4 regions of the Allobosea sp. RCC_152_1 genome follow, and region 1 is predicted to be linked to each of the others. Evidence: predicted binding sites of a transcription regulator. Region 1 holds the regulator's gene; each other region holds the start of a gene.

Evidence for each region. Region 1 encodes LexA, which represses DNA repair genes until DNA is damaged. Its sites were predicted from a motif close to TGTTCNNNNTGTGTTCNG; they were not measured.
Region 2: a site for LexA is predicted at 2,536-2,553, ahead of AB6806_RS20740 (DUF763 domain-containing protein). Genes of this name have one in related genera too.
Region 3: a site for LexA is predicted at 3,494-3,511, ahead of ruvC (crossover junction endodeoxyribonuclease RuvC). Genes of this name have one in related genera too.
Region 4: a site for LexA is predicted at 3,033-3,050, ahead of recA (recombinase RecA). Genes of this name have one in related genera too.

The regions. Positions count from the first base shown of each region.
Region 1 is NZ_JBFUPU010000001.1:1,168,191-1,173,308, forward strand. It holds gene AB6806_RS05470 (ComEC/Rec2 family competence protein) at 1-1,114, shown strand, start outside; gene lexA (transcriptional repressor LexA) at 1,108-1,818, opposite strand; gene AB6806_RS05480 (molybdopterin molybdotransferase MoeA) at 1,903-3,114, opposite strand; gene moaC (cyclic pyranopterin monophosphate synthase MoaC) at 3,116-3,598, opposite strand; gene trpC (indole-3-glycerol phosphate synthase TrpC) at 3,595-4,407, opposite strand; gene trpD (anthranilate phosphoribosyltransferase) at 4,419-5,118, opposite strand, start outside.
Region 2 is NZ_JBFUPU010000006.1:272,203-277,320, reverse strand. It holds gene AB6806_RS20755 (DUF892 family protein) at 1-135, opposite strand, end outside; gene AB6806_RS20750 (DUF1236 domain-containing protein) at 320-736, opposite strand; gene AB6806_RS20745 (hypothetical protein) at 810-1,004, shown strand; gene AB6806_RS20740 (DUF763 domain-containing protein) at 1,251-2,528, opposite strand; gene AB6806_RS20735 (hypothetical protein) at 2,760-2,945, shown strand; gene AB6806_RS20730 (phospholipase D-like domain-containing protein) at 3,334-4,593, opposite strand; gene AB6806_RS20725 (LysR family transcriptional regulator) at 4,731-5,118, opposite strand, start outside.
Region 3 is NZ_JBFUPU010000002.1:631,800-636,917, forward strand. It holds gene AB6806_RS09405 (TIGR00282 family metallophosphoesterase) at 1-20, shown strand, start outside; gene AB6806_RS09410 (methyl-accepting chemotaxis protein) at 88-1,491, opposite strand; gene AB6806_RS09415 (YebC/PmpR family DNA-binding transcriptional regulator) at 1,719-2,465, shown strand; gene AB6806_RS09420 (sulfite exporter TauE/SafE family protein) at 2,597-3,376, opposite strand; gene ruvC (crossover junction endodeoxyribonuclease RuvC) at 3,531-4,046, shown strand; gene ruvA (Holliday junction branch migration protein RuvA) at 4,070-4,687, shown strand; gene AB6806_RS09435 (hypothetical protein) at 4,684-5,118, shown strand, end outside.
Region 4 is NZ_JBFUPU010000013.1:33,494-38,611, forward strand. It holds gene alaS (alanine--tRNA ligase) at 1-1,583, opposite strand, end outside; gene recA (recombinase RecA) at 1,864-2,910, opposite strand; gene motA (flagellar motor stator protein MotA) at 3,324-4,181, shown strand; gene AB6806_RS27045 (flagellar motor protein MotB) at 4,210-5,082, shown strand.

The sequences.
Region 1 (5,118 bases):
CGCCGCGATCATCGTGCTGCTGCGCGAGCCCGAGGCCCTGCTCGGACCGAGCTTCCAGATGTCCTTCGGTGCGGTCGCGGCGCTGGTCGCTTTCGCCGAGCGCTGGGAGAAGCGCGACCGGTCTAAGCCGCCGACGGCCTTGCCCTGGCCCTTGGGCACGCTCTGGACGGCCTCGCTCGGCATCGTGGTGACGACGCTCCTCGCCACGGCCGCGACGGCGCCCTTCGGCGCCTATCATTTCCAGACTTTCAATCCCTTCGGCCTGCTCGGCAATGCGATGGCGCTGCCCTTCGTCTCGCTCTTCGTGATGCCGGCGGCGGTGTTCGGCGTGCTGGCCTACCCCTTCGGTCTGGACTGGCCGGCCTGGGCGCTGATGGGGCTCGCTTCCGACATCGTGCTGAAAGTCGCGCATTGGGTCGCCACCATCGACCATTCGACCATGACGGTGGTGGCCTTCGGCCCGGCCGTGCTGCTCTCCTTTGCCGCCTCGCTGCTCTGGATCACGCTCTGGACCACGGGGCTGCGCTGGCTGGCGGCGCTGCCGCTCATCCTCGGCGTCGCCTTCGCCGCGAGGCCGGAGCGGCCCGAGATCCTGATCGAGCGTGACGGCTCCGGCATCGCCGTGCGCGGCAGCGACGGCCGCCTCGCCATCGCCGGCCGGCCGAGCCGCTTCGTCCTGCAGCAATGGCTCGCTTCCGATGGCGACAGCCGCGCGCCGGACGACGCGACCCTGCGTGCCGGTATCGCCTGCGACGCCAATGCCTGCATCGTCCGAACCGCCGACGGGCGCAGCATCTCCTATGCCCGGGATCGGATCGCCATCATCGAGGATTGCCGCCGCGCCGATCTCGTCGTCACCAACATTCCCTGGAGCGCGCCTTGCGAAGCCAGGCTCGTCGATCGGATGGCGCTGTCGCGGGACGGCGCGACCTCGCTCTACCGCGCCGCCTTCGGCTGGCGCAGCCATTCCTCGGAAAACGCCGTCGCAGACCGGCCCTGGAGCCGCCGCAAGCCTTCCGAATCCGCAGCTCGGCCCAGCGCGCCGGCCCCCGCTGCGACACGGGCCTCTGCTGCTCCGGAGGTCGCGTCGGACGAGACCGAGTTCGCTCAGTAGCGGCGCAGCAGGTTGACCAGCCGGCCCTGGATCTTGACGCGGTCGGGGCCCAGGACGCGTGTCTCATAGGCCGGATTGGCCGCTTCGAGCGCGATCGAGGAGCCACGCCGGCGCAGACGCTTCAGCGTCGCCTCTTCCTCGTCGATCAGCGCGACGATGATGTCGCCGGTGTTTGCCGTGTCCTGCTTGCGGATGATGACGGTGTCGCCGTCGAGGATGCCGGCCTCGACCATCGAATCGCCGCGTACCTCCAGCGCATAATGCTCGCCCGAACCCAGCATGTCGGGCGGCAGCGAAACCGTATGGCTGCGGCTCTGGATCGCCGAGATCGGCGTGCCGGCGGCGATGCGGCCCATCACGGGAATCGCGACCGGGGAGCGTGCATCGTCATCGGCCGGGGCAGGGCGCGGCTTGGCGAGAGAGGGCTGCGAGCCGAGGCCGCCCTGCACGACGGCTGGGTTGAAGCGGCGCGGCTGCGGGCCAGCGAGCCCGTCCGGCATCTTGATGACTTCGAGGGCCCGCGCCCGATTGGGCAGGCGGCGGATGAAGCCGCGCTCCTCAAGCGCCATGATCAGCCGGTGGATGCCCGATTTGGAGCGCAGGTCGAGCGCATCCTTCATCTCGTCGAAGGAGGGGGGCACGCCGCTTTCGCGCAAGCGTTCCTGGATGAAGCGCAGGAGTTCGTGTTGCTTGCGTGTCAGCATGATCCCCGCCGGTGCCCCCGCGATACAGATTCGAAACAAAGCCAGAACACTATAACTGTTCGCCTTGTGTTCCGCAAGCGACTGCTACCGCAGCGGCAGAATGCGGCAGATATCGCCTTTGTGAGCCGGCTCTGCATGCGCCGGTCGGATCGTCAGGGCCTTGGCGCGCGCCAGGGTGCCCAGCATCGAGGAATCCTGCCTGTCGAAGGGCGTCGCCACCCAACCGGCCGGCGTCAGGGCAAGATCGGAGCGAAGATAGTCCTCGCGCTCATCATTAGCCGGCATATCTTTTCCGAGAATCGCCAGAATACTGCGGTCGCGATCGGGGTCGTCCATACCCAGCAGCGCCTCGATCAGCGGCAGCAGGAAGAGATGGCCGCAGACGATCGACGAGACCGGATTGCCGGGCAGCCCGAGCACCACCATGCGGCCAAGCCGGCCGGTCATCATCGGCTTGCCCGGTCGCATCGCGATCTTCCAGAAGCCGAGGCTCATGCCGGCCCGCTTCAGCGCCTCCTGCACGAGGTCGTGCTCGCCGACCGAGGCGCCGCCGAGGGTGATCAGCACGTCGGCCTCCGCGGCACGGGCGGCGGCGATCCGCGCCGCGAGGTCGTCGTGATCGTCGCGGGCGATACCGAGGTCGAGCGCCTCGCCGCCGGCCTTTTCCACCAGCGCCATCAGCGAGAAGGAGTTCGAGGCGACGATCTGGTCCGGCCCGGTCGGCTCGCCCGGCGCCACCAATTCGTCGCCGGTGGCGAGGATGGCGACGCGCGGCTTGCAGCGTACCGGCAATTGCGGATGCCCCATCGCGGCGGCGAGCCCGAGCGCGGCGCTGTCGAGCATGCGCCCGGCCGTCAGCGGCACGTCGCCGTCACGGAAATCGAGCCCGGCCACCCTGACGAACTGGCCCTTATGGGCCGGCACGCGCACCGTGATGGTTTCGCTGCCGACGCCATCGGCATTCTCCTGCATGAGGACGCTGTCGGCGCCCTCCGGCATCGGCGCGCCGGTGAAGATCCGCACAGCCTCGCCCGGACGGACGTCGCCATCGAAACGCCGCCCCGCCGCGGATTCGCCGATGACGCGGAGTTGCTTGCCGGCTTCCATGTCGGCGGCGCGGACGGCATAGCCGTCCATGGCGGAGTTGGCGAAAGGCGGCTGGGTGCGCAGCGCCTTCACATCGGCCGCGAGCACGCGCCAGGCGCAGCGCGCCAGGGGCTGCATCTCGCTGCCCGTCGGCCCCGGAACGCTGTCGAGCAGGGCCTTGAGCGCGACGGGAACCGGGGTGAGAGCCATGTCAGAGCGCCTTGGCGTCGTAATCGCCGGATTGTCCGCCGGATTTGTGCAGCAGGCGGATGCCTTCGATCCGCATCGCCCGGTCGACGGCCTTGACCATGTCGTAGACGGTCAGGCAGGCGACGGAGACGGCGGTCAGCGCCTCCATCTCGACGCCGGTCTGGCCCTTCATCTTGACCTCGGCGCGGACGCGCACGCCGGGCAGGGCCTCGTCCAGTTCGAGATCGACAGCGATCTTGCTCAGCAGCAGCGGGTGGCAGAGCGGGATCAGTTCATGGGTGCGCTTGGCCGCCATGATGCCGGCGAGCCGGGCTGTGCCGAGCACATCGCCTTTCTTGGCGTTGCCGTCGCGCACGATCGCGATGGTTTCAGGCGCCATCACGACGCAGCCTTCGGCGATGGCGATGCGCCCGGTCTCGGCCTTGTCGCCGACATCGACCATATGCGCGGCGCCTTGCGCGTCGAGATGGCTGAGCCGGCTCACGCCGCGTTCTCGCGCGCCTTGCCGGTGAGCAGCAGCGCAGTCGCGGCCGCGACATCGGCCTGCCGCATCAGGCTTTCGCCGACGAGGAAGGTTTCGACGCCGACCTTGCCGAGACGCCGGATGTCGGCGTGGGTGAAGATGCCGCTCTCGCTGATGACGATGCGGTCGGACGGCACGCGCGGCGCCAGCCGCTCGGTCACGGCGAGATCGACGTTGAAGCTGCGCAGGTCGCGGTTGTTGATGCCGAGCAGCCGGCTTTCGAGCTTGAGCGCCCGGTCGAGCTCGGCATCGTCATGGATCTCGACGAGGGCATCCATGCCGAGCTCGCGCGCCGTGTCGTTGAGCACCCGGGCGGTGGCGTCGTCGACGCCGGCCATGATGATCAGGATGCAATCGGCGCCCCAGGCGCGGGCCTCGAAGACCTGATAGGGGTCGTAGAGAAAATCCTTGCGCAGCCCCGGCAGGCCGCAGGCCTCGCGCGCTTGCGTCAGGAATTCCGGCTGGCCCTGGAAGGAGGGCGCGTCGGTCAGCACCGAGATGCAGGCCGCGCCGCCCGCCGCATAGGCGCGTGCCAGCGCCGGCGGATCGAAATCGGCGCGGATCAGCCCCTTGGACGGGCTCGCCTTCTTGATCTCGGCGATGAGCGCCGGCGTCCCGGCTGCAACCTTGGCGGCGAGAGCGTCGGCAAAGCCACGCGGCTTGCCGGCGCCGCGCGCGCGGCGCTCGATCTCCGCTTGTGGGATCGCAGCCTTGGCGGCGGCGATCTCCTGGCGCTTATAGGCTTCGATCTTCGCGAGGATGTCGGTCATGGCCAGCCTCCTCAGCCGTTCGAGACGGCGATGAGCTTCGCGAGCGTCGCCTTGGCCTTGCCGGAATCGAGCGCGGCCGTGGCCTGGGCGAAGCCGTCCTTCAGATCCCCCGCCTTGCCGGCGATGAGCAGTCCCGCCGCCGCATTGAAGGCCGCGATGTCGCGGAAGGCGGTCTTCTCGCCGCCAAGCACGGCATTGAGGGCTGCGGCGTTCTGCTCGGGCGTGCCGCCGCGCAGATCTTCGGGCTTGGCGAGGGCGAGACCGATATCGGCCGGGCTGATAGAGAAGCTCTCGATCTTGCCGTTCTCCAGCGAAACGACGCGGGTCGGACCGGTGGTGGTGATCTCGTCGAGCCCATCCGAGCCGTGCACGGCCCAGACGCGGGTCGAGCCGAGCGTGGCCAGCACCTTGACCATCGGTTCCAGCCAGGTCTCGGAGAAGGCCCCGACGAGCTGGCGCTTGACGCCGGCCGGGTTGGAGAGCGGGCCGAGCAGGTTGAAGATCGTGCGCGTGCCGAGCTCGGTGCGCACCGGCGCGACATGGCGCATCGAGGCGTGATGCGTCGGCGCGAACATGAAGCCGACGCCGGCCTCGCGGATGCAGCGTTCCGTGCCGGCCGGGTCGAGCCCGACCTTGACGCCGAGCGCGGTCAGCACGTCCGCCGCGCCCGAACGTGACGACGCCGCGCGGTTGCCGTGCTTGGCGACAGGC
Region 2 (5,118 bases), on a different contig from region 1:
CTTCGCGAGCCGCTCGTCGGTCGCAGCTTCCTCTTCGAGGTTCTGCTTGAGGAGCGATGCGCAGTCATTGCGACCGCTGCTTTGCCCAGGCGACCAATGTGCGTAACGCATGATCTCGTAACGCTCGACCGCCAGGCGGCATCTCGTAACGCTCGACCGCCAGCGGCGCGGATTGTTCGACAGAAAACGCTCTTACTCGTTTTCGGCCGGCCGCTAACCTGACGAATGAAAAGCTCTTCTATCCCGTATATCCCGGCGCGAGGGCAGGCCGTCCCAAGGCGGGATTGACCCCGCGCCGACAGCGCGGGGTCGAAGGGTCTTATTCGATGACCTGGATGATCTTGCGTGTCTTCGGCTCGACGATCACCGTTCGATCATTGACAACGGTGTAGCGATAGCCCTTGGCGCCGAACTCGGCCGGGACTTCACGATAGGTCACGCCCGTCTCCGGGAGCACCGCGCCGACACGCACGTCCTCTTGGTAAGTGTACGACGGAACTTCGTGAGCCCTGACATAGGTCTTGAAGCGTGGCGTGGCGTCGCCCGCAATACCACCGACGACGGCGCCGCCGACGCCGCCCACGACCGCCCCGACAGGCCCGCCGACGATCGCGCCACCGACGGCGCCGGTCGCCGCACCAGCGGCAGCGCCACCACGCGCGGCTTCGGGGTTCTGAGCGAACGCCAGCACCGGAACCATCGCGACCGCGGCAGCGAGAATGATCTTCTTCATCAGTCCACCTCCTCGTTACCCCCAGATGGAGGCCTCAACTTAGAAGTCTTATAAACGGTTCCCTGGAAGCGTCCGTGTGACGACCTCGTTTCTCGGCGCATTTCAGATCCGAGCAATCCAAACGTATCGCAAGGCCTGCGCGCCAACAGCCATGATGAAACCATCTCGTCAAACGGCCAGTGACGGCCTGCGCGATCCTGCAAAAGTAGACGATGCGCTGTTTCGCCCCGAGGTTCGGCGGGCCTTCCGGGTGATCGTCGCGCAAGGCTGAACGGACGCGCTGCGCAACATGCGCCCCCGAGGAGCGCATCTACACGTTCTAGATTGTTTCAGGAACGCATGCGGGCGCGATGGCGGCCTGCGCCTCGACCACGTGCTCCTCGGTACAAATCTGGCGGAGCAGCTGATGGCGGCCGAGGTTGACCGCCCTGTCCGCGGCTGGAACGAGGCTAGCGACCATGCACCCACCTGCATACGCCTCGCGGGAATCATGGCGAAGTAGAAGGCCGCCCGCACTCTATCGGCGTCGCGATCTCGTTTCGGCGTCGATCCCGCCTGCCTCGGACCGCTCCCAGCCAAAAACGCTTCGCCCGCCATAAGCAGGCGAACGGCGCCGTTCTTCGGCGACATATTCGCCGAGCGTCGGGCCTGTCGCGCTCCGCTCCAGCCGGCGGCTCTCGCTGTCCAGCCGCGCGATCGCGGCAAGACGGTCATCCTGACCGAGCTTCGCTTGATTGACGGCCGAGCGCAGGACGGCGATCGTCTGATCATAGACTTTGATCGGCACAGCGAAAGGCTGCCGGTCCTTGCCGCCATGGGCGAGCGAAAAACGCGCCGGATCGCTGAAACGGCAGGGCGCACCGTGCAGCACTTCGGCGACCATCGCCAAGGAGCGTACCGTGCGGGCGCCGATCCCGGGCACGAGCAGGAGCTCGGAAAAATCGGCCGGGCCGCGGTCGGCCGCAGCGGCCAAAGCGCCATGGAGGCGTCGCACCATCACGTCTTGGGGCCTGACATCGTGATGCGCCGGCATCACGAGATGTGGGAGGGTCAATTGCGGAGCGCTCCGATCAGTGCTGGGGTGAGCCGGCTGCAACGCCGCCAATTCCCGAACGATCCCGTCGGGCCCGTGCTCGCGCAGCAGCGCGACCTGGGCCTCGCGCGCGTGATCTGCGCATGCATCGGTGAGGTTGATGATATTGCCTGCACTTCGCCCTTCGATCGCAGCGTGGGGCGCCTCGACAAAGCTGCCGAGCTCCTCGGAATGCCAGTGATAGCGCCGCGCCAGGCCGTTATCCCCGTTCATGCCCTGCTGCACGACCGTCCAGTGGCCGTCATCGGTTACGAAGAAGCCGTGCAGATAAAGGTCGAAGCCATCCTGCACTGCCGCGCTGTCGACCTTGGCGACGAGCCGGCTTGCCTGCGCCAGGGCCGTTCCGTCGAAGCCGACCTTGGCGCCGATCTGTTCGAGCTCCGCAGGTGTGCGGCGGGATTGGTTGCCCCGTCCGCCGCAGACATGAAGCCCCAGCTCGCCGGCAAGAGGCGTCAGGCCGCGTTTCAACGCCCCGATGACGCTGGTCGTGATTCCGGAAGAATGCCAGTCCATACCCATGATCGCGCCGAAGGATTGGAACCAGAAAGGGTGTGCTAAGCGCCGTAGCAGCTCGTCCCTGCCATAGTGCTGGATGATCGCTTCGCAAATGACGCTGCCCAACCTAGCCATGCGTTCGCCGAGCCAGAGCGGAACCCGTCCGTAATGCAAAGGGAGATCGGCGCTGCCTGATCGACGTGTCATGAGACCGGGGAACGAAAAAGGAACAAGCCTTATAATCTCGCCCGAGATCTTGTGCCAGCCCAGGCGTCCATCGACCGACCAAACATCTCAAGTCGGGATATGAAGCAGCATTGCAAGGCGACCTCCGGCTCTCGTGCAAATCTCCGTTGCCGACGGAACAGCAGAGCCTCTGGAGCGTCCTGATTCTGGGATCCTAGAGGTCTGACAGCATTCGAACCGGAGACGTCGAGCATGGCCAATGGCAATCGTGATGCACTCAACGACCAGATCGCTCTCCTGCGCCGGCAAGTCTCGGATCTGACCGAGTTGGCGGCAGCCGCCTCAGGCTCGGCTCAGGAAGAAAATTTGCAGGAGCAGATCAACGCGAAACAGGAACGCTTGAACGAACTTCTGAAGGAGCGTGGCGACGCGACCTAGACGTCAGACCAGTTGGGCGCCACGATCGATATCGTGTGGCGCGATCACAGTTTCATCCAGACCGGCGCACCTAGACTGTCGTGCCGGGTCGAGCGGTGTGTATCGGTGTGGCCCGTTTTCCAGGACTGCGACACCGCCGCACGATCCTGCGCTATGGCATTCTTCGAGCCGGTCCTGGCCATCATTTGAGAGCCGTCTTGTTGTCGGCGGGTTGGCGACCTCGCGACGCATCGGAGTCCTCTACCCCGTCGTACTCGCGATGGCGGGCCACTCCCGGATCAGGTTCGGCGGCTCGACTTGGTTTGGGCCGACACGCGATCTCCAGCCGCTCGCTCGGCGCGCCCGACGATGCGGCATCGGGGACAGCGGTTAGTTGAAGCTCCTTCCGCTATATTTGCGAGCGCGTTAGGGTTGCAAGCCAGTCAGAGAACTTTTCATTCGCAGTTCGACGTTGCCAGTCGGCCAGGGTGTAGGGTCTGGAGGCTGCGAGATCCTTGTTGAAGATTTCGACCTGGGATGCAGCGACCCCTCTGTCAAAGAAATTGATATTGGCTTCGTCGTTGAGGCGAAGCGCGCGATCATCGATGTTCGTCGATCCGATCGACGTCCAGATATCGTCCACGATCACGAGCTTGCAGTGATAGAAGGTCGGTTGATATTCGCTGATTTTAACTCCCGCTTCCAAAAGCTCCCCCCAAAAGTGCCGTGACGCCTTCCTGACGATCCGAGCGTCGGTCTGATTGCCCGGAATCAGGATTTCGACCTGCACTCCGCGGTGGCGAGCTTCCAGAAGCTGGGCCCTCGTCATCTCGTCGGGCACGAAATAAGGGGTGGCTATACGTATACTGCGCTCTGCAGATGCCAGCGCCGTCATCAACATTAGGTGCATCACGTTGCGCTGATGCGGTGAACTTACCACAATCTGCGCTGCGTTTCCGCCCTGTTGTGGAATCTCTGGAAAGTAGCGCCCCCCCAACAGCAACTCGCCTGTGGCTTCGATCCAATGTTCGGCAAACGCCGCCTGCAACTCGGCCGCAGCGGGCCCTTCGATCCGATAGTGATTGTCTCGCCACTCGCTTGGCGAGCGAGCATCCCCGTTCCATTCGTCCCCGATTCCGACCCCTCCGGTGAAACCAAGCCGGCCATCCGTGATCAGAAGTTTGCGATGAGTGCGGTTGTTGAGACGATCGAGCGAGTACCAACTGACGGGCCGGAAGCGGACGACTTGCACGCCTGCTTCATGCATCCGCGTGATGAGCGCCTGATCCATGGGAATGCTTCCGACCCAATCGAGGAGGACCTTCACGCTCAACCCCTCGCGAGCCTTGGCCGACAGAGCATCGGCAAACTCATTTGCAATGTTGCCGCGCCAATAAATGTACGTTTCAAAGCTGATCGTTTCTCGCGCCTCGCGGATGGCCCGCAGCATCGACGGAAAAATCTGATTGCCGTTGACGAGCGTGTCCACGGAATTTCCGGGAATATAGTTCGATCCGAAAAGTGCTCCCATGGAGGTCTTGAGCTGGCGATCCTCTGAAGCGAAGCTGTGTGGCAGCGGCTGACGCAGTTCCTGCGGGGCGGGCAACAGGTTCCCGATAAGAACGCTCCCCGCCACGCCAAGTGCGGCAGATGCGATGCCAATGACCATCTGACGGAGTCGGGAGTTCATTTGACCCGCGAGTTAGAAGAATTGCCGCTGGAACGAGCGCAGGCTCGCGCTCACGTGGACGCAACGCGCGAATTCGGCCGCAAGTTTCATCGCTAGCGGCCCTGTCGGCCCGACACTCACCGACCGTCTGCCATTCCCAAGCCTGAGGTGAAGTCGCGCGCAAGAGCGATGAATTCTCTGAACGCAGCAGAAGGGTTCTTTCGGCCAGGGTAATAGAGACAAAGTGGCGCCACGGGCTTCATCCAGTCCTCTAAGACCTGGACAAGACGACCGTCTTGGATGTCTCCGCGCACATCCGACTCCATAAAAAAGCCCAGGCCGATGCCGGTGAGGACAGTAATCCGCGAAAGGCTAGCCTCGTCTAGTGTGATGGGCCCCTTGACGTCGATTTGAACAGGCTGGTCGTCCTTCTCAAAATGCCATCGATAGATCTCGCCGTCGGGCAACCTGATACGGATACAGGCATGGTTGAGCAGGTCGAGGGGCACGCGGGGTTTGCCGTGT
Region 3 (5,118 bases), on a different contig from region 1:
TGCCCGGCTGGGCCGCCTGAGCCAAGGCTCGCTCGGTTAGATCTCCGCGCGTCCCAGCGGACCCATGAGCGGCGATCTATCTGCTTGTCATTGCAACCTATGATTCCGGAAAGCCGGCTCCGCTTTCCGGTCGGAAGCGACGGCGCGGGACTGCCGGATCAAGGTCTCGAAGGCCTCGCTCATGCCGGCCGCGTGCCGGGAGAGCGCGCCGGCGACACCCAGCACCTCGGAGACGGCATTGCCCGCCTCCTGCGCCCGCGTGCTCAGCTTGCCGATCGCATCGGCATTCGCCTCCGTGCCCACCGCGGCCTGATGCGCGCTGCGGGCGATCTCCTGCGTCGCAGCCCGCTGCTCGTCGATGCTGGCGGCGACGACCGACGCGATCCCGCTGACCTGGCTGACGAAAGCGACGATGCGTTCGAGCGCCGCGACCGCCTCGCGCGTCGCCGCCTGCATCGCCGGCACCTGCGCGGCGATCTCGCCTGTCGCCTGCGCCGTCCGGGCCGACAACTGCTTCACCTCCGTCGCGACGACGGCGAAGCCGCGCCCGGCCTCGCCGGCGCGCGCCGCCTCGATCGTGGCGTTGAGGGCGAGCAGATTGGTCTGGCTCGCGATCATCTGGATCAGCTCGACGACCGAGCCGATCGTGTTGGCCGAACGCGACAGGCTCTGGACGATCGCATCCGTCTGCTGCGCGGCCGCATCCGCCTCATGGGCCAGTTCCGAGGCGCGGACGACCTCCGCCGCGACGTGGTCGAGCGAGATCGACAGCTCGTTCGTGGCCGCCGCGACATTGCTGACATTGCTCGACGCGTCGTCCGCGGTCCGCACGGCCATGAAAGCCTGCGCGCTGGTCTCGCCGACGACGGCCTCCATGGTGGCGGCCAGGCTCTCGACCTTCACCGCGCCCGAGCCGACGGCGCCCACGACGTCGCGGACCGTGCCCTCGAAGGCTTCGATCTGCCGGCGCGTGGCGTCACGGCGGTCCTGCTCGACCAGCGCATAGGTCTCGAGGAGGAGCTCGAGGTCGAACTGGGCGGCCTTGGACAGGGCCGCACGCGTGGCGATCCCGGTATCGAGGCGCGTACGGCGCCAGCGCCCGCTCAGGCTCGTCAATCTGCGCTGGTCGAGTCCGAGTTCGGCGATCAGGGCGTTGACCACGATGCCGTGGCAGATGACGACCGCATAGATCGGGACGCCATGCTCGTGGAAAGCCGTCGCCAGGCTGCGGGCCGACTCCGTGAACCCTTCGCCGAAATCGCCCGAGGCCAACCGGATCCAGTGTGCCAGCCGTCGCTCGTGAACCTGCGGCTGGCTCAGCGCCTTGGCGATCTCGGGCCAGGGCGCGAACTGTTCGTGCAGTTGCGGCAGCAGCGAGGGCAGGCGTGCGCGCGCGAAACCCGCCAGCGCCGCCAGCAGCGCCAGGTCGCGCTCCGAGATCTGGAAGGCGCGAAAACGGTGCTCCTGCCCGGCGATCGTTTTGGTGGTCAAGGTGTCACTCGGGATGGCGGGAGCGGTAGCGGGGCGCGGGTCGGTACTGCCCTGAATGCTGCGCTTGCACGGTAAAGATTCATCTAATGGGAGGCTCGGACAGGGCCGCATCCCGCTTGCCTGCGGGCAAATCCGCCGCCTATAAGGCCGCTTTGCTGGATCGCTGGGCTGGAATGCCGCTCGGCCCAGGCGCGTTACGGATCAATCGCAGAAGGCAACGGAAGCCCATGGCCGGCCATTCACAGTTCAAGAACATCATGCACCGCAAGGGCAAGCAGGACGCGGTGCGTTCCAAGCTGTTCTCGAAACTGGCCCGCGAAATCACCGTCGCCGCCAAGATGGGCATGCCGGATCCCAACATGAACCCGCGCCTGCGCATGGCCGTGCTCGCCGCCCGGGCCGAGAACATGCCGAAGGACAATATCCAGCGCGCCATCAACAAGGCGGCCGGCGGCGAGGGCGATAACTATGACGAGGTCCGCTACGAGGGCTACGGCCCGGGCGGCGCAGCCGTCATCGTCGAGGCGCTGACCGACAACCGCAACCGCACGGCTTCCGCCGTGCGCTCCTACTTCACCAAGTCGGGCGGCGCGCTCGGCGAAAGCAACTCCGTCTCCTTCATGTTCAACCGCGTCGGCGAGATCAGCTATCCGCCGGAGGCCGGCGACGCCGACACCGTGATGGAAGCGGCGATCGAGGCCGGCGCCGACGACGTGATCTCCGACGAGAACGGCCACACCATCCTCTGCGCCTTCGACGCCCTGAACGAGGTCTCGAAGGCCCTCGAAGCCGCGCTCGGCGCGCCTGCCTCCGCGAAGCCCGTCTGGCGGCCGACGACCTCGGCCCCGCTCGACGAGGAGAAGGCCGCCTCGATGATGCGATTGATGGAAGCCCTCGACAACGACGACGACGTCCAGAACGTCTTCGCCAATTTCGAGATCGCCGACGACATCATGGCCAAGCTCAGCGCCTGAGGGGAGCCGGCTCGCTTCACGGCGTCATTCTCGGGCGAAGCGAAGCGCAGACCCGAGAATCCCGGGCCGAAGGAGGCTCTGGAGCCTCCCTGTCGATGAGATGCTCGGGGCGAGCCCGAGCATGACGCCCTTCAGCGCCCGATCATCGCATCCCAGAGCGGCAGGCTGACCAGGGCGCTGAGGAAGATCACCAGATAGGCGCCGCGCCGGAAGCTCGCCTCCGAGGCGAGGCGGAAGCCATGCACGCCGCCCCAGAAGCCGATCGCGTAGACGGCGAAAAGCGGCACCGCCGTCAGCAGCGCCTGCAGGGTGAGGATGCCCTTCCACCACAGCACCGCGCCGCTGATGAAGGTCGAGATCCCGAAAAAGGTCTGCAGGTTGGCACGCGTCTTGTGGCGGTCGTTGCGCTGCGCGCCGAGCCAGAACACGGCGAGCGGCATCCCGCCGATCGAGGCCATGCCGTTGCACAAGCCGGAGAGCGCGCCGACGCCGAGCGAGAGCGAGACGGTCGGCCGCCCGTGATAGCGCCAGCCCGAGGCCATCAGCCCGACGGCCGCCAGCACCAGCAGCGCCAGCACCCAGCGCATCGTTTCGCGATCGAGCCAGGTGAGCAGCCAGACGCCGGCCGGCAAGGCGAGCGTCGCGGTCACGAGCAGCGGCACGATCTCCCGCCATTCGGCCTGTTTCGCGCTCCGGGCAGCGACCGGCAGGGCCACGGGCAGGTCAATGAACCAGATCAGCCCCAGCGCCGCGACCGGCCCCAGCACCACCGAGGCGAGCGGCATGAACACCATCGCGAAGCCGAAGCCGGTGAAGCCGCGCACCAGCCCCCCCAGCAATGTGGCGGCGAGGAGAACGACGACGCCATCGCCGGCGAGAGCCGGAAAGAACAGGTTTTGTAGGCCGGACATCACGGGAGAAATGCGAGGAGGGAAACGAACTGCACCATGTCCTTGCCCGGCCGGAAAAGGAAATCGTCCTTTCTGATGTGTCCGATGAGGAGAATTCATCCATGCCGGCGCATCGCATGGGACAAATCCGAAACACCCGCTAGTTTGAGGCACCATGGCACCTCCGATTCGCATCCTCGGCATCGATCCCGGCCTCCGGAAGACCGGCTGGGGGATCGTCATCTCGGAGGGCAGCAAGCTCTCCTTCGTCGCCTGCGGCTGTATCGAGAGCGATGGCGCGCTGCCGCTTGGCGACCGGCTGCGGCAGCTTCACGAAGGCATCGGCAAGGTGATCGCCGCCCACAAGCCGCATGAGGCGGCGGTGGAGGAGACCTTCGTCAACCGCGACCCGCAATCGGCGCTGAAGCTCGGACAGGCCCGCGGCATCGCATTGGTGGTGCCATCGCTGGCAGGGCTGAGCGTGGCGGAATATGCCGCCAATCTCGTCAAGAAGACCGTGGTCGGCGTCGGCCATGCCGACAAGAAGCAAGTCCAGGCGATGATCCGCGTGCTGCTGCCCAAGGCCGAGACCAGCTCCGCCGACGCGGCGGATGCGCTGGCCGTCGCGATCTGCCATGCCCAGCATCGCGGCATGAGGGCCCTGGTCGCGCAGATGCGCGCGGCGGGCTGAATGACGGCCAGGGAATCCACACGATGATCGGCAAGCTCAAGGGCCTGATCGACTCCTATGGCGAGGATCACGTCATCATCGACGTGCAGGGCGTCGGCTATGTCGTGCAATGCTCCTCGCGCACGCTCCAGCGGCTTCCCAAGCCCGGCGAGGCGGCCGTGCTCTCGATCGAGACCCATGTCCGCGAAGATGCGATCCGCCTCTACGGCTTCATGTCCGATGTCGAGCGCGACTGGTTCCGGCTGATGCAAGTGGTGCAGGGGGTCGGCGCCAAGGTCGCGCTCGCCATCCTCTCGACGCTCGACCCCGGCGGCCTCGCCACCGCCATCGCCACCAATGACAAGGCGGCCATCGCCCGCGCGCCGGGCGTCGGCCCCAAGCTGGCGCAGCGCCTCTGCGCCGAGCTGAAGGACAAGGCGCCGGCCTTCGGCCATGTCGATCCGAGTCTCGCCCAGCTCTCCGGCGCACTCGAGGACAGGAAGCTGCCCCAGCCCGTGGCCGATGCCGTCTCGGCGCTGGCCAATCTCGGCTACCCGCAGGCCCAGGCCATCGCCGCGATCGCCGCGGCGGCGAAGGAGGCCGGGGACGGCGCCGGCACCGCCCAGCTCATCAAGCTCGGCTTGAAGGAGCTGGCGAAGTGAGCCCGGCCGGCGAGCCGGACGATCTCGAACTGCGCGTCGTCACCGACAAGGGCGAACTGCTCAAGATCATGATGGTGGCCTGGGGCTCGCACCGCATGATGATCGACCTCCACGTCTATGACGTGGCCGAGATCGACGCCCTCGGCCTCTACGAGCCGAACGGGCGCACCGCCGCGCTGGCGAGCTGGACGATCCGGGGCGAGACGGCCTATCTCTGCGCCCTGCATTCGCTGAGACCCGGCGAAGGCGTCGCCATCCGGATGCTCGATGCGGTGATCGCGGCCGCGAGAGCGGCGGGGGCGAAACGGCTCAAGGCCATGCTGACCAACGACAACATGCCGGGCCTCGTCTTCTATCAGCGGCGCGGCTTTCGGCTGTCCGGGCTTTATCTCGACGCGATCGACGCCTATCGCTCCGTCGTGCCGACCATC
Region 4 (5,118 bases), on a different contig from region 1:
CCGAGCTTCTTCTGGACGTCGGAGATCTCGACGACCGTGCCCGGCGCCTTGACCACGCCGGCATCGCCGACCTGGCCGCCGGACTCGCCGTAGAACGGCGTCTGGTTGACCAGCATGAAGCCGCTCTCGCCGGCCTTGAGGGACTGGACCTCGGTATTGTCGCGGATCAGCGCGGTGACCACGCCCTCGGCAATCTCGGTGTCGTAGCCGAGGAACTCGGTCGCGCCGAGCCTGTCGCGCAGCGGGTACCAGAGCGTCTCGGTCGCGGCCTCGCCGGAGCCGGACCAGGCGGCGCGCGCCTTGGCCTTCTGCTGCTGCATGGCGGCGTCGAAGCCCTCGACATCGACCGTGATCTCGCGAGCGCGCAGCGCGTCCTGCGTCAGGTCGAGCGGGAAGCCGTAGGTGTCGTAGAGCGTGAACGCGACGTCGCCCTTGAGGCTCTGGCCGGCGGTCAGGTCCCTGGAGGCGTCGTCGAGCAGCGAGAGGCCGCGCGCCAGCGTGGTGCGGAAACGGGTTTCCTCCAGCTTCAGCGTCTCGGTGATCAGCGCCTCGGCGCGGACGAGCTCGGGATAGGCCCGGCCCATCTCGCGGGTCAGCACCGGTACGATCCTGTGCAGCAGCGGCTCCTTGGCGCCGAGGAGCTGCGCGTGCCGCATGCCGCGGCGCATGATCCGGCGCAGCACATAGCCGCGGCCCTCATTGGAGGGCAGCACGCCGTCGGCGATCAGGAAGGCAGAGCAGCGCAGATGGTCGGCGATGACGCGGTGGCTCGCCTTCATCGGCCCGTCGGCGGGGACCGAGGTCAGGTCGGCGATGGCGCCGATCAGGGCCCGGAACAGGTCGATATTGTAGTTGTCATGCGTGCCCTGGAGCACGGCCGCGACGCGCTCCAGCCCCATGCCGGTGTCGATCGAGGGGCGGGGCAGGTCGGTCCTGATGCCGCCCGCGGCCTCCTCGTATTGCATGAAGACGAGGTTCCAGATCTCGATGAAGCGATCGCCATCCTCCTCGGGCGAGCCGGGCGGGCCGCCCCAGATATGGTCGCCATGGTCGTAGAAGATCTCGGAGCAGGGGCCGCAGGGGCCGGTGTCGCCCATGCGCCAGAAATTGGCGGACGTCGGGATGCGGATGATCTTGTCGTCGGTCAGGCCGGCGATCTTCTTCCAGAGGGCATGCGCCTCGTCGTCCTCGGAATAGACGGTGACGAGGAGCTTGTCCTTGGGCAGCTCGAACTCGCGCGTGACCAGCGTCCAGGCGTGGGTGATCGCCTGTTCCTTGAAATAGTCGCCGAAGGAGAAGTTCCCCAGCATCTCGAAGAAGGTGTGGTGGCGGGCGGTGTAGCCGACATTGTCGAGGTCGTTGTGCTTGCCGCCGGCACGCACGCATTTCTGCGCCGTGGTGGCGCGGGAATAAGGACGCTTCTCCTGGCCGGTGAAGACGTTCTTGAACTGCACCATGCCCGAATTGGCGAACATCAGCGTCGGGTCGTTGCGCGGCACGAGCGGGCTCGACGGCACGACCTCGTGGCCCTGAGACTTGAAGTAGTCGAGGAAGGTCGACCGGATATCGTTGACGCCGCTCATCGGTTCTTGCGCTTTTCAACACGGGCAGGGCCGGGCTGGCGCCCGGCGGGAACGACCGGTTCTAGTCAGGCCGCTCGCGCCTGTCCAGAAAGCTCGTTGCAGCGCACCGCGCGCAAGGTCTTATCGGCAAACGAAAACGGGCGGCCCGAAGGCCGCCCGCTTGATGGAACGTCATTCTCGGGCGGAGCGAAGCCCAGACTCGAGAAGCTCTCTCAGGATAGGTCGCCTCATTCGGCCTGAGCGGCTCGGGTCAAGCCCGAGCATGACGGCATTGGTTGTCTCAGGCTTCGCCTTCGTCGAGATCGTCCGCGGTCGGGTCCGCCTGATCGAGGATGCGCTCGGCGACCAGCCCGGAATTCTGGCGGATCGTGGCCTCGATCTTGGCGGCCATGTCCGGATTTCCCTTCAGGAAGGTCTTGGCGTTCTCGCGGCCCTGGCCGAGGCGCTGGCTGTCGAAGGAGAACCAGGCGCCCGACTTCTCGACCATGCCGGCCTTGACGCCGAGGTCGATCAGTTCGCCGACCTTCGAGATGCCCTCGCCGAACATGATGTCGAACTCGACCTGCTTGAAGGGCGGCGCGACCTTGTTCTTGACGACCTTGACGCGGACCTGATTGCCGGTCGCCTCGTCGCGCTCCTTCAGCGTCGAGACGCGGCGGATGTCGAGGCGTACCGAGGCATAGAATTTGAGCGCGTTGCCGCCGGTGGTGGTCTCCGGGCTACCGTACATCACGCCGATCTTCATGCGGATCTGATTGATGAAGATCACCATGCAGTTCGAGCGCGAGATCGAGGCGGTGAGCTTGCGCAGCGCCTGGCTCATCAGGCGGGCCTGCAGGCCGGGCTGGACATCGCCCATCTCGCCCTCGATCTCGGCGCGGGGTGTGAGCGCGGCGACCGAGTCGACCACGAGCACGTCGATGGCACCGGAGCGCACGAGGGTATCGGTGATCTCGAGCGCCTGCTCGCCGGTGTCGGGCTGGGAGATCAGCAGGTCGTCGAGATTGACGCCGAGCTTGCGGGCATAGACCGGGTCGAGCGCATGCTCGGCATCGACGAAGGCGCAGACGCCGCCCTTCTTCTGGGCTTCGGCGATGGTATGCAGCGCCAGCGTGGTCTTGCCCGAGGATTCCGGCCCGTAGATCTCGATGACGCGCCCCCTGGGCAAGCCGCCGACGCCGAGCGCGATGTCGAGCCCAAGCGAACCCGTGGAGATCGTCTCGATCTCGATCGAAGGCGAGTTCTTGCCGAGCCGCATGATCGAGCCCTTGCCGAAGGCGCGTTCGATCTGGGAGAGCGCCGCATCGAGCGCCTTGGCCTTGTCCATCGAGGAGCCTTCCACGAGCTTGAGATTTGCCTGATTCACGGTTCGGGCTCCTTATGGCAGGGCTGCAGAGACATCTCAATGCGTCTTGACAGGAGAATGGTCACGCTTTGTTCCTGTCGGCAAGTTCTTTTTTTGTTCCCGTTGCGGGTATGGTGACAGGAGATGTCATGAGCCCGCTCTGACCAAGGGGACAAATGGGCGATCCGCGCGGCAACCGGACATTGGGAGATCGCCCGGATCCGGTCGCTTCTCGCTCCTGCCGCCCAAGCCTCGAAGCCGTGGCCGGAGGACGACGCTTACAAGCCTGCGGGCCACTGGCCATAAACTCGCCCTTAACCTTGATCGGGCATTTCCTCGGACCAGTGAGTGGCTTCGCGCGGGCTGTACCTGCTGCGGCGCGAGGGTGGCAAACCATGCGGCTGATCGTCGGCACAATCATCGTCTTCGTCTGCGTCTTCGGTAGCTACGCGGCGATGGGCGGCCACCTCGAGGTCCTCTGGCAGCCCTTCGAGTTTGTCATCATCCTCGGTGCAGCGATCGGTGCCTTCGTCATCGGCAACCCCGCGCCGGTGCTCAAGGCCGTGCCCGCCATGCTCGGCTCGCTCATGAAGGGCGCCAAGTACAAGCAGGAATGCTACGTCGAACTGCTGGGGATGCAGTATTCATTGTACAAGCTCGTGAAGCAGAAGGGCATGCTCGCGGTCGAGCAGCACATTGAAAATCCGAGCGAATCGACGCTGTTCAACGCCTTCCCGACTTTTGCGGCGAACCATCATGCGGTCGAGTTCGTCTGCGACTACATGCGCATGTTGACGATGGGCGCCAACAACGTCCACGAGATGGACGCTCTCATGGACGAGGAGCTGGAGACGCACCATCAGGAGCAGGAGCGTGTCGTTGCGGCCATGCAGTCGCTTGCCGACGGAACTCCGGCGCTCGGCATCGTCGCCGCCGTGCTCGGCGTGATCAAGACGATGGGGGCGATCACCGAGCCGCCGGAGGTGCTGGGACATCTGATCGGCGGCGCGCTCGTCGGCACCTTCTTCGGCGTCTTCGTCGCCTACGGCTTCTTCGGGCCCATGGCGCAGTCGCTCAAGGGCATCTATGAGGCGGAAGCCAAATACTACCTTTCGCTCAAGGCGGGTCTGCTCGCCCATATCGCCGGCCAGCCGCCGGTGATGGCGGTCGAATTCGCCCGCAAGGCTCTGATGAGCGACGTCCGTCCGACCTTCAGCGAAGTGGAAGCGGCAACCGCCGGCCTGCCCGCCTAGATCTGACACAATCTCCAGCAGGCACTCGATGACCAAGCCCGTCCAGCCGATCATCATCAAGAAGGTCAAGAAGGCCGCTCATGCGCACCATGGCGGCGCCTGGAAGATCGCTTATGCGGACTTCGTGACCGCCATGATGGCGTTCTTCCTGTTGATGTGGCTGATCAGCATGACGACGCAGGAGCAGAAGATCGGCCTGGCGGAATACTTCGCGCCAGCGGCTGCGAGTCTTTCAACCAGTGGCGCTGGCAGCGTCCTGATGGGCAGTGCCCTGGACAAGGCCGGCAACAGGTCGTCGGTGCCCCGCGACGCCGCGAGGGGCACGACCGGGCAGGACGACAAAGCGCGTCCGACCAATTCGGGCCACGCCAGCGATCGCGAGGCGAACCGCCCGTCCGCCGGCGTGCAGGCCAATTACAGCGCCATCGCCAGCCTCCGGCAGGCGATCCAGAGCATGCCCGAAATTGCCGAGCTGTCACGCAACATCGTGATCGAGCCGACCAAGGAGGGGTTGAACGTTTCCCTCGTGGACGAGAACGGCCGCGCCATGTTCCCCGAGGGCTCGGTCCAGCCCTACCAGCACACCCGTCTCGTGCTGGAGGCGCTCGCGCCCACCCTGCGCCGGATGCCCAACCAACTGTCTGTCGCCGGCCACACGGCCGCCGCGAGCCCGGGCGCGGTGCCGGCCGTCGATTCCTGGAGCCTCACCGCCGGGCGCGCGCTCGCCGTGCGTGAGATCCTGTCGGGTGCCGGGCTTCCCAGCAACCGCTTCACGTCCGTGGTGGGACGCGCCGACACCGAGCCGCTTTTCGTCGAGAATCCCTACATCCCGCCGAACCGACGGGTGACGATCACGCTGCTCAATGCGGAGCCACCGCTGCCCCCGGGCGCCCGTCCCTGACGGGCTAGGCACCATCGAAACGATGCTCGGTGCCAA